3 regions of the Halomonas sp. BMC6 genome follow, and region 1 is predicted to be linked to each of the others. Evidence: predicted binding sites of a transcription regulator. Region 1 holds the regulator's gene; each other region holds the start of a gene.
What was found. Region 1 encodes PhoB, which activates phosphate uptake and scavenging genes when phosphate is short. Its sites were predicted from a motif close to TGTCATANNNNTGTCANA; they were not measured.
Positions count from the first base shown of each region.

Region 2: a site for PhoB is predicted at 2,324-2,341, ahead of AB6K10_RS07080 (CYTH domain-containing protein). Genes of this name have one in related genera too.
Region 3: a site for PhoB is predicted at 1,966-1,983, ahead of AB6K10_RS17170 (DUF6482 family protein). Genes of this name have one in related genera too.

Region 1 covers NZ_CAXNSH010000001.1:620,691-624,859, forward strand. The annotation lists gene AB6K10_RS02865 (hypothetical protein) at 206-502, opposite strand; gene phoR (phosphate regulon sensor histidine kinase PhoR) at 856-2,148, opposite strand; gene phoB (phosphate regulon transcriptional regulator PhoB) at 2,151-2,840, opposite strand; gene ubiA (4-hydroxybenzoate octaprenyltransferase) at 2,952-3,842, opposite strand; gene AB6K10_RS02885 (chorismate lyase) at 3,881-4,169, opposite strand, start outside.
Region 2 covers NZ_CAXNSH010000001.1:1,489,571-1,493,739, forward strand. The annotation lists gene AB6K10_RS07070 (L-threonylcarbamoyladenylate synthase) at 1-387, shown strand, start outside; gene AB6K10_RS07075 (ion transporter) at 446-1,351, opposite strand; gene AB6K10_RS07080 (CYTH domain-containing protein) at 1,393-2,292, opposite strand; gene AB6K10_RS07085 (TIGR00153 family protein) at 2,429-3,109, shown strand; gene AB6K10_RS07090 (inorganic phosphate transporter) at 3,119-4,169, shown strand, end outside.
Region 3 covers NZ_CAXNSH010000001.1:3,558,510-3,562,678, forward strand. The annotation lists gene AB6K10_RS17160 (cryptochrome/photolyase family protein) at 1-1,197, shown strand, start outside; gene AB6K10_RS17165 (thiol-disulfide oxidoreductase DCC family protein) at 1,194-1,598, shown strand; gene AB6K10_RS17170 (DUF6482 family protein) at 1,612-1,914, opposite strand; gene AB6K10_RS17175 (hypothetical protein) at 2,054-2,347, opposite strand; gene dnaB (replicative DNA helicase) at 2,430-3,818, opposite strand; gene rplI (50S ribosomal protein L9) at 3,977-4,169, opposite strand, start outside.

The sequences.
Region 1 (4,169 bases):
CTCTTACTTGTGAACGATACCGACGTCTGGCTTCCTGTCCTTTTGCGGGATTCCAACCTTGGAGTTCACCCTAACCAGCGTATTGATCGTTGTATGATTCATTCCTTGAATCTTCGAGCATCCTTGCTGTGAGACATCCTTGCCTCTTAAATGCTCAACCTTAAGCGTAAGAGTTTTTTACAGCTTTGCAAATAAATGTTACGAGTTACATGCCGCTATTTTCTTCCGGCAGCTCCTCGGTGCTGTCATACGTCGCATCCGAGTCGTCGCTCATGGAATTCGGCTCCATGTCGCTGGCATGATCGCCCTCGTCATGGGTTAAATCCTGGTTGTCATGATCAGATGACATGGCCGAGCCGCTGGATTGAGATTCAACCGGTTGCTCATCTGGAGAGATGTTATCGGCCGGGTCGGCAGGCTCTTGGGCAAAAGCCAGTGGGCTCGCTACCAAACCGAACGTTACACCTAAAATACCAGCTTTCTTGAGTAGTTCCTTGGACATCATATTCCGCCTCCTCGATCGCTGTGAAATACCGCTTTAAAAGGAAGAGTGACTTCGTGTCTTACCAGTTCCTGCGGTAATCTTCCTTACTCATAACGTTGCAGCCGATATGCCAACAATCCGCGCATCAAAAAAAAGACATTAAAATACAAATGCTTATGAAAAATAGCACCGTGCCAAAAGTAGGCTTAGCATGGAATCGAAAGCGAATACGGTGGCTACATATGGCACATGCGCGGTGTTTGACCATGCTTACATGCCAATATGACACACTTATACATAGATTATGCAAACCAGAGAGAGGGCAGTAACGCGTAGGTGAGGAGAGAGGCGCAGGTGGCCCGATCGACACGTTAGTCGTGGACTACCCGCGTAGCCGGGAACACGCAGCGGAACAGCGCCCCCTCACCGGGCAACGACTCCACTTGGAGCTGCGCGTCGTGGCGTAGTAGAACGTGTTTCACAATGGCAAGGCCCAGCCCAGTGCCGCCGGTGGCCGTACTGCGCCCCTTATCGACACGGTAGAAGCGCTCGGTGAGGCGAGGAATATGGACAGGATCGATCCCTTCACCGTCGTCGTCCACTTCGATGCAGGCACTGCCATTGGGCAGAGCCGCCCAGCGGAGGGTGATCTGGCTTCCCGCTGGCGTATAGCGCACCGCGTTGAACGCCAAGTTGGAGATCGCACTGCGCAGCTCCTGCTCGCTGCCGACTAGGCGCGCTTCGCAATCGAGCACGACCTGCACGCTGTGTTTCTGGTGAGACAGCGCCAGCGCATCGCGACGAATACTCTCTAGCATCGGCCCTACGGCAAGCGGCTGGTGATCTTCTCCCCCTCGGTCGATTTCGAGCCGAGAGAGTAGTAGCAGGTCGTTGACCAAGTTCTGCATGCGCTTGGTCTGCTCTTCCATCTGACCGATGCCTTTGCCCAAACGAGGCGGCAATAGCTCTTTCAAATCGCCGTACGTTTCCAGGTAGCCCGAAAGGACGGTCAGTGGTGTGCGCAGCTCGTGAGACACGTTGGCCACGAAGTCGCGGCGCATCTGTTCCAGGCGATGCAGGCGCGTAATGTCCCGGGCCATGACCAAGCGCTCGTCATCACCATAGAGCGTGATTTGATACTGTAAAATGCGTCGCTCGTCGATGGGCGAGGTGAGGGTCAGTGGCTCGCTATATTCACGGGCATTGAAGTAGCTGATAAAACGCGGGTCGCGCAGCAAGTTGGTAATGTGCTGGCCGCGGTCATGGGCCGTTTGCAGGCCGAGCATGTCGGTGGCGGCACTGTTCCACCACTCTAAATCTCCGTGGCGATCCAGCATCACGACGCTATCACGCATCGCCTCAGAGGACTCTTGAATACGCGCGAGGGTGGCTCGCAGGCGGCTTTGCGTTATGCGCTGGCTTTTTTGGTAACGATAAAGGCGATCGAAGAGTTCGCCCCACATGCCAGTGGCCGCAGGTGGCTCATCGTGGGGGTTCAGCGTAAGCCATTTGAACAGGGCTCTAAGCTGACGGAGTTGATAGACCAAACAGAGCGTCAGACCTGCCGCCAGCCCGAACCCCGGGTAGCCCAGCAGCCATCCCAGGCACATCCCTAGGAAAGCCAGCCAGATGATTCGCCACAGTTCACGGCTCCACAGGCGCACGATTACACCCGAGCAGAGAAACGATACCCAGTGCCCCGCACTGTTTGAATCAGATTCTGGTGCGCTTCACCCAGCGCTTTGCGCAACCGGCGAATATGCACGTCCACCGTGCGCTCTTCGACGTATACGTTGCCGCCCCACACCTGATCGAGTAACTGGCTACGGGTATAGGCACGCTCTTGGTGGGTCATGAAAAACTGCAGTAAGCGATACTCGGTAGGGCCCATCTCCAGGGCCTTGCCGTACGCGCTCACACGATGGCTCACCGGATCTAACAGCAGGCCATTGATTTCGATGGGGTCTTCCACACCACGCGGGGTCGCTCGGCGCAGCACGGCTTTCAGACGCGCCACCAATTCACGGGGCGAAAACGGCTTGGTGATGTAGTCATCCGCGCCCGCTTCCAGACCCTGAATCTTATTATCCTCTTCGCCCTTGGCGGTCAGCATGATGATCGGCAACTCGGCCGTGGCCTCTTCACGCTTGAGACGACGGGCCAACTCGATGCCGCTGGTGCCCGGCATCATCCAGTCCAGCAGCAGCAGGTCAGGCTGGTGATCGACCACCATCGCGTGAGCATCCTGGGCGTTGTCCGCTTCAAGCACGCGATAGTCAGCCATTTCCAGCGCCACAGCGATCATCTCGCGAATGGGCGCCTCATCATCGACGATCAGTACGGTCTTGGCGGTCATTCCAGGGCCTCACGGTGTTCTAAGAAAGCTCATCTATGCGAAAACAGTTCAATGACATGTCTGTGACGATAACACCATGACTTAATGACAATTCTATGACACCCAGCATAATTAGCCAGTCACCGGCCACCCGCTAAGCGCGATGCCAGCAAAAACCAAAAGCCCGGACCAGTGATTGTTCAGAAACGCCTGGAAGCAGCGGTCGCGGTCACAGTGAAAAATTAACCGCTGCTGATGGGCAAACGTTGCGGCCATGCCTGCCAAACCCAGCCAGAAGAAACCGCCTAACCCAACCCGTATACCTACCCAGGTAAGCAGAGCCAGCGTCGCCAACTGCAGCAGGCCAATGATGAAACGGTCGGCACTGCCAAACAGCACCGCGGTGGACTTAATGCCAATTTTGAGATCATCGTCGCGATCCACCATGGCGTACTGGGTGTCATACGCGACCGTCCAGAGCACGTTGGCACTGAACAGTATCCACGCGTCTAACGGCACCTCACCAAGCACGGCACCAAACGCCATCGGGATCGCCCAGGAGAACGCCGCCCCGAGCACCACCTGGGGAAAATGGGTGTAACGCTTCATGAACGGATAAATGGAGGCCAGCAGCACACCCCCAAGCGAAAGCAGCACGGTAAACCAGTTGGTCAGCAGTACTAAAATAAAGGCGGCGGCCACCAACGCCACAAACAGCAGTTGCGCTTCGGTTTCGCTAATCCGCCCCGTTGCTAAAGGCCTCTGCTTGGTGCGCTTAACATGACCATCAAAGTGGCGGTCGGCGTAGTCGTTCACCACGCAGCCTGCCGCGCGCATCACATATACCCCAGCGATAAAAATCAGCAGCACATCGCGGCCCGGCACGCCCTCAGAGGCGACCCACAGCGCCCATAGCGTTGGCCACATCAACAGCCAGGTGCCGATGGGTCGGTCCAAACGCATTAGCTGTAAGAAATCGGTCAAGCGGGCCCACCCGGTCGGGCGCAACAGAGAACGGTCCATGCTCATGCTTACCTCGTCGAAAAAGTCGCTGCGTTAGCCTAGCGCGACGGCAGGCCCAGTGCATCTGCCATGGTGGATAAAAAATACTCTTGAACCAATAACGAAAGCCCACCGTGCTCAAAGACCGAGCGCCGCCCCCATAAGCTCTGGGCCGCCAGCCCTGGCTGCGAGCGGATAAAGCGCGGCCGCGTCGCCGTCGCTTCTAGCGGGCCGCGCACCAAGTCGGGCTGCTGAAACAACCAGCTGCCTAGCGAGCGCTCACCCAACTTCCCTAACCCTTTGCCTTGTAGCTGGTGAAGCGGGGCCACCGAACGCGCCACGACCCAC
Region 2 (4,169 bases), 870 kb from region 1:
AAAGTGGATAACGCCGTGTTCCGGCTGCTGAAGGCCCACACGCCCGGCCCCTACACCTACATTCTGGATGCCACCACCGAGGTGCCGCGCCTGCTGCTGCACCCCAAACGTCGCTCCATCGGCGTGCGGGTGCCCGACCACCGGATTACCCATGCGCTTCTCGAAGCGCTGGGTGAACCGCTGATGAGCGTGACGCTCATTCCCGTGGGTGAAGCGCTGCCGATGAGCGACCCCGAAGAAATTCGCGACCGCTTTGGTGCTCACTTAGACCTGATCATCGACGGCGGCGCTTGCCACCTCGATCCCACCAGCGTGATCGACCTGCGTGAACTGCCGCCGAAAATCGTGCGGGAAGGGCGTGGCGACATTACGCCGTTTCAAGATTGACACGCAAACGCGTCTACACGACGGGGGCGCTTAGCGCCCCCGTCGTCTTGCCAGAGCGCTACGAATCGCTCGGGGCTTCCTCGTCGGGATCGTCATCCTTTTTCTGCGCTTTCTTGCGCGGGTCTTCGCTATTTTCATCCAGCCAGGTGCCGCAGCGCAGACAGTAGCGGGCGCGCTTTTCATGGCGGTCATGGCCACACCCGGGGCAGGCCTCTTCCGAATACCGGTCTTCACGAATCGAGCGAATCACCTGGGCAGAAAACACCCCGGTGGGCACGGCAATGATCGAGTAACCAATCAGCATCAGAATGACGGTAATCGCCTTGCCCAGCGACGTGGCCGGCACGATATCGCCATAGCCCACGGTGGTCATGCTCACGATGGCCCAGTACATCGACATGGGAATGCTGGTAAAGCCCGCTTCCGGCGATTCGATGGTGTACATCAACGCGGCAAACAGCGTGACGACCATGAGAATGCTGCTGAAAAAGAGCAGAATTTGGCGCAGGCTGCGCTTGAGCGCATCCAGCAGTAGCCTGCCTTCCCCCACGAACTCCATCAGCCGCAAAATGCGGAAGATGCGCAGCACGCGCAGAATTCGCACGATCACCAGCCCATGCGCCCCCGGCACCAGTAGCACCAGCCAGGTAGGGATGATCGCCACGACATCGACGATACCGTAAAAGCTCTTGAGGTAGACCGTGGGGCGCTCCAGGCAGTAGAGGCGCACCAGCAGCTCCAGGCTAAACAGCAGCGTGAATGCCCACTCGATGTAGAAGAAGATATGCCCGTAACGCTCGGCATAGATCTCGATGCTGCCCAGCAAAATCACCGTCACGCTCAGCAGAATGGCGACGATCAGCGCAATGTCGAACGCCTTTGCCCCCGGCGTATCGGATTCGAAGATAAGGTGGAACAGCCGGGTGCGAAGTCCGTCGGCACCGGGAGTGAGAGGAAAGCTCATCGCGTCATCCTGAAGTAGGCTTAATCAATCGTGCAGTGTCGTTAGCGTAGCGCGGTTTCGTGAGCCAAGCGACGGGCCAGATTTAACGCAGCCACGCCATACGCGGTGGATGGCATGCCTTGGCTATCCAGCGCGCTAGGCAGCGTGGCGGCCTCGCTTCGTGCTGCGCCATCGAGCTGCGGATGCTGGGCCAGCGCATCCAAGGCCTGCTGTGCGGCGCTGAGGTGCGCCGCGTCTTGGCTGTCATGGTAGGCATCCAGCGCGACAGTGGCGCGGTGTAGCCATTCGGCAGGGCGCGTTGCGGCGGGTAGTGGCCACTGCTGGCGCCCAAGGGCGTTGCCACGCGCCGCCTTGCTGGTATCGGAAGGGCGCAGCGGTACGTCGCTGGCCAGCTCGACGGCGAGCGTCCATAGCGCCGCAGGGTCGCCCGCTTTCAGCTCCAGCTCCACCTCGCAAATGGGCGCACGCGCGCGACCGCAGACGATCTCCCCTTCATCCAGCACCAGCTCGATATGGCTGCCTTGCCATACCAATGGCCAGCTACGGCGTGTGAAATCGGTGCTCAATGTGGGGCGCAGCGCCGCAATGCACTCGCCCAGCGCGCCTTGAAACGGCGGCAGCTTGGCCAGTGCCGCTTGGTCTAGGTCGGCGGTCGGTACAGGCCACTCCCACTCCTCGCGGCTAGAGAGCCCGCCGCCGCCCTGGCCCGCCGTTTTGACGGTTTGCAGCACCTGCTGGTCGATGTTGCGCAGGCGCACGGCCACCCGCGCGGCGGCAAGATCGCCCGCCGGGGTGTCGAAGTAGGTGTTGGCAAGCCGCTGCTGAACCGGCGGCGTGCCCGCAAGGACGGAGTGGTGTAACAGCGCTGACAGCTGGCTGGGCGGCAGTGCCAGCTTGAGTTCCACCTCGGTGGGCGCTGGCGCGTTGGTTGACTCTTTCATGACAATCGCCACCTCAATATTGTGACATTTTGGTTAATTTTTGATGACATTATGAACTTTTCATGACGGCGGCGGACGCACTCTTTATACTGGCGCCCGCCATTTCCAGGCTCCCCGAAAACAGGCTAAAGGCTATATGGTAACCTCCAACCCTTTTTCCGCGATGTTTGGCCGCTCGCCATTCCAGCCGTTGCTGGCCCACATCGTCAAGGCCAATGAATGTGCCGACCAACTGCTGCCGTTCTTCGAGGCAACGCTGGCCGGTGATTGGGACACGGCAGCGGAACTGCGCGAGAACGTCACGCGCTTAGAGCACGATGCCGACACCCTGAAGACAGAGCTGCGGCTGAACCTGCCGAACACCATGTTCCTACCCGTCTCGCGCTCCGACCTGCTCGATTTGATCAGCGTGCAGGACAAGATCGCCAACAAAGTGCGCGACATTACCGGCATCATGCTGGGCCGCAAAATGCGCGTGCCCAACGAACTGGCCGAGCCGATGCGCGACTACATGCGTACCAGTGTGGCCTGCGTGGCCCAAGCGCGCCAAGCGCTGGAAGAGTTGAAAGACCTGCTGGAATCCGGCTTTGGTCGCAACGTTTCCGATGTCATGCAGAACATGATCCGCGAACTGCACACCCTCGAACACCAGGCCGACAGCCAGCAGGTGGCGATTCGTCGTCAACTTTTCGAGCTGGAGAGCCAGCTACCGCCGGTGGATGTGATCTTCCTTTACAAGATCATCGAGTGGGTCGGTGAAGTTTCTGACCGCGCAGAACGCGTGGGCAGCCGCCTGCAGATTTTGACCGCACGCTAAGGGAACCTCATGCAGATTATTGCCCAGCACGGTGACATTTTTATCATTCTGGCCTGTTTGTTCGGCTTCTTCATGGCGTGGGGCGTGGGTGCCAACGATGTCGCCAACGCCATGGGAACCTCGGTGGGGTCGAAAGCGATCACCATCAAACAGGCGATCCTGATTGCCGTCATTTTTGAATTCTTGGGTGCTTGGCTGGCGGGTGGCGAAGTCACCAACACCATCCGTAAAGGCATCATCGACCCCGAACTGCTTCAAGAAGACCCGCAGCTACTGGTATACGGTATGTTGGCTGCGCTGCTGGCCGCCGGTACCTGGCTGCTGGTCGCTTCCATGAAAGGCTGGCCCGTATCCACCACGCACTCCATCGTCGGGGCGATCGTGGGCTTCGCGGTGGCGGGCTTGGGCGCGTCTACCGTGGATTGGAGCGCGGTGACTAAGATTGCCGCAAGCTGGGTCGTGTCCCCGCTGCTTGCCGGTACCATCGGTTTCGTGCTGTTCAAATCGGTCCACCACCTGATTTTCGAGAACGACAACCCGTTCACCGCCGCCAAACGCTATGTGCCGGGGTATGTGTTCCTGGTCGGTTTCATCGTCGCCATGGTGACGTTGACCAAGGGCCTCTCCCACGTGGGGCTCGACCTCACCTTCAACCAGAGCCTGTTGCTCTCGATCCTGCTGGGTCTGGTGATCATGGGCATCGGGATGCTGATGCAGCGCCGCATCAAGTTCGAAAAGAGCGCCAACGACCATTTTGGTTACGCCAACGTGGAGCGCGTGTTCGGCGTGCTGATGATCTTCACCGCCTGCGCCATGGCGTTTGCGCACGGGTCTAACGACGTGGCCAACGCGGTGGGCCCGCTGGCGGCAGTGATCAGCGTGGTGCAAACCGGCGGCGAAATCGAAGCGTCGGCGCTGGTGCCCTGGTGGGTCCTGGTACTGGGCGGCGGCGGTATCGTCGTGGGCTTGGTGACTTACGGTCATAAAGTCATCGCGACGGTTGGCACCGGCATCACCGAACTCACGCCGAGCCGTGGTTTCGCGGCCACGTTGGCGGCGG
Region 3 (4,169 bases), 2.9 Mb from region 1:
CGCTGGGCGGAGGGCCGCAAACAGCTGCGCCTAGAGTACTTCTACCGCGAGCAACGCAAGCGCACCGGCCTGCTCATGGAAGGCGACACGCCGCTTGGCGGGCAGTGGAACTACGACCATGACAACCGCGAGCCCATCGACGCATCGCTGAGCTTTCCTGCGCTGCCTAACCACGGCAAGGATGACGTGACTCAAGCAGCGCTCCAGGATGCCGCTGACCACTTCCCTGATCACATGGGAACGTTGGAGACCTTCAACTTGCCGGTCACCCGGCGGCAGGCACTGGTCGACCTGAATCACTTCATCGAACACGGGCTGGCAGACTTTGGCCGCTATCAAGATGCCATCAGCGACCGAGAACCCTTTTTGTATCACTCACGCCTCTCTGCAGCGATGAATATCGGTCTGCTCTCACCGATGGAAGTGTGTGACGCCGCCGAGGCGCACTACCATGCTGGCAAAGCTCCTATCAATGCGGTAGAGGGTTTCATCCGCCAAATACTCGGCTGGCGCGAATACGTGCGCGGGCTCTACTGGACGCAAATGCCCGGGTACAAGCAGGCAAACCAGCTAGGCTTCACCCGCGAGCTGCCCGGGTTTTACTGGGACGCCAACACCGACATGCGCTGCCTCCAACGCGCCATTCAAATGACCATCGACAATAGCTACGCGCATCATATTCAGCGCCTCATGGTCACCGGCAACTTTGCCCTGCTGTGCGGCGTCAAGCCTGAAGCGCTGTGCGATTGGTACCTCGCCGTATATGCCGATGCTTGCGAATGGGTCGAACTGCCCAACACGCTGGGCATGGTGCTGCACGCCGATGGCGGCTTGATGGGCTCCAAGCCTTACTGTGCCTCGGGTAAATACATCGACAAAATGTCTGATCACTGCCAACACTGTCGCTACTCCCCTAAACAGATGACCGGCCCCAAAGCCTGCCCCTTCAACAGCCTTTACTGGCATTTTTTGGAAACCAATGCGGAACAGCTCAACCGTAACCCACGAATGAAGCTCATCTATGGATCGCTAGGACGCATGAAAGAGGAGAAGCGCGAGGCCATTCGCCAGCAGGCCGAGCAATTCCTTGCCAAACTACCCACCAGCGCCGGTTACGGCCAACCGGCGCACACGAAGGGCTATGCCTCTACAGCCCAACACTCCTCCTCTACGTCTGACTCGGAGAAACGCTCATGAGCCGCTTCGCCACGCTAGATGCCCAAGCCCCGGTCACGCTCTACCATGACGGGCATTGCCCCTTTTGCCGAGTGGAAGTCGCTTGGCTTGCCAAACATCGCCATCGGTCACGCGTTCGGCTCGTCGATATTCAGAGCAGCGAGTTCAAACCAGAGGAGGTAGGCCGCAGTTTCGACACCATGATGGGTCAACTGCATTTGCAAGATCGCGAGGGGAGATGGTTCATCGGTATGGACGCCAGCCGGGCCCTCTATGCGGTGTTGGGCTACCGGCGGCTGGTAAGGCTATCTTGCTTACCGGGCCTGCGCAGCATGATGGATGCAGGCTACCGTTTCTTTGCCCGTCGCCGTATTCGGCTGGGGCGGTGGTGGGAAAAACGTCAGGGTAACGCCGCTCAATGATTCAGCGGAGGAATTAAAACACCAGAGGCATACGCGAGGTGAGCGGCGCGCTGTAATGAGCGTCGCGACCAATCACTTCGTCTTGGGGCACGTGCTGCACCAAGTAAGCGCGATGAATGCCTGCGCGTTTTAGCTCTAAATAAACGTCGTCCAGTGAGCGAAACAGCATCGGCTTGCCGCGCTGCATCAGCGTGTGACGCTCGCCTTCGACATCTTCCAGCTCGACTTGATAAAAACGGCTACCCGAATGGGTAATGACACGAATTTCGAAATTGTCGTGATTCGCGACGAACTGTTTTAACGCTTTCAGTTCCATGGTTCCCTCCTGTTATTGGTCATCGTCATGGAGCACAGCATGACGTGGCTCCATGACAATTATATTACCTTGGCACTAACCGCCTAAGACGGCAATAACAGAAAAGAGTTCCTGCCTTTATCGTCAACTTATGGTCGACTTATTGATACTCGGACGGGTCAATCGCCTTGCCCAGCGAGTTACGATCGATCCAGTTACCGCCTTTGGTCTCTTTGTAACGAAAGACCACTTTGTCGCCCACCGCGACGGGAAGTTCAGCATCTTCGGTTTGGTAACTGTACTTCTCCCCTTCCACCACCAAAAAGTAGCGATAAAGGTCGGGCATGCCCAGCCACTCTTTGAAAGGGCCTTCGCGCTCTAGCGACTGGAGCTCACCACGGCCTTCCAGTTTCGGAAGACGTTTGCGGTTACCGCGCCTAAAACCACCTGCCATTTGTTACTCCTGTCTCTCTATCTGCTCGAGGCGAACTGCTCATGAGGGTGCGCATTATACGTTCTCCCCCATGACGCTCAAGTTAATCGCCAAACGCTTCGCCGTAGCTGTCGGGTGCCAAGTCCTCGAAGCGCGTGTACTTGCCTATGAAGGCCATGTGGACGGTGCCAATCGGCCCGTTACGCTGCTTACCAATGATGAGCTCCGCAATACCCTGGTTATCCGGGTTGTCCGGGTTATACACCTCATCTCGGTACACGAAGGCGATGACGTCCGCATCCTGCTCGATCGCGCCCGACTCCCTCAAATCCGACATCACGGGTCGCTTGTTGGGGCGCTGCTCTAGCGAGCGGTTCAGCTGCGAAAGCGCCACGACCGGGCAGTTGAACTCTTTTGCCAAGCCTTTCAAGGAGCGCGAAATCTCGGAGATCTCCCCCGTACGGTTTTCGGAAAAGCCGGGGATCTGCATCAGCTGCAGATAGTCGATCATGATCAGCGCCATGTTGCCGTGCTCACGTACGATACGACGCAGCCGCGAACGCATCTCGTTGGGTGAGAGCGCGGCGGTATCATCGATGAACAGCTGCTTGTCTTTTAGAAGATTGACGGCCGACGTAAGTCGCGGCCAATCCTCATCTTCCAGCTGGCCCGAGCGAACTCGCGTTTGGTCGATGCGCCCCAGTGAAGAGAGCATACGCAGCATCAGCGATTCTGCGGGCATCTCCATGGAAAACACCATGACCGGCTTGTCGCTGGAGATGACTGCATGCTCGACCAAGTTCATGGCGAAAGTCGTCTTACCCATCGACGGACGCCCGGCGATGATCACCAAGTCGGAGGGCTGCAGGCCCGAGGTCATCTCGTCCAGATCGCGGAAACCGGTGGAGAGGCCGGTCATCTCCCCTTTGAGGTTGAAGAGCTCATCGATGCGGTCGACCGCTTTGGTGAGCAGGTCGCTCATACCGATCGGACCACCGGTTTTGGGGCGCTCTTCGGCAATTTGAAACACCAGCCGCTCGGCTTCGTTCAACAGCTCATCGGCAGGTCGCCCCTGCGGCGAGAACGCCCCTTCGGCAATTTGGTTAGCTGCCCGAATCAGCTTACGCAGCGTGGCACGTTCGCGAACGATATCCGCGTAGGCGCGTATGTTGCTGGCCGAGGGCGTATTGCGGGCAAGCTCCGCCAGAAACCCAAGCCCGCCGACGGTATCCAACTGGTCCCGCGCTTCCAGCGCTTCAGAAAGCGTGACGACATCGAGCGGCTGTCCCGATTCCGCCAAGTGAATCATGACGTTGAACACCAAACGGTGCTCATAGCGATAAAAATCGTCTGCTACCAAACGCTCGGATACGTTATCCCAGGCTTGGTTATCTAGCATGAGCCCGCCTAACACCGACTGCTCCGCCTCTAGCGAGTGCGGCGGCAGCTTTAACGCCGCCGTTTCCTGATCAGCAGAGGGCTGGTCCTGCATAGCGAGCTCCTTAAAAGTAACGCATTGCCAACGGCGCTTATCTTAGCCGGGCTGCTTCCTTCACACCACTGGCCAAATCACACTCGTCAGCGGCTCAGAAAAGACAAAGGGCGCGGGAGGTCCCGCGCCCTTTGAGGCGTTAGCGTTGACGAGCGAGATTACTCGGCGACAACCACCACGCGTACAACGGCATCCACTTCTGCATGCAGGTGGAGGTCGATGTCGTATTCGCCAGTTTGACGAATCGGGCCCTGCGGCATACGCACTTCGCTCTTGGCAACTTCGATGCCAGCAGAGGAGATGGCGTCGGCCAGATCACGCGGACCGATAGAGCCGAACAGCTTGCCTTCG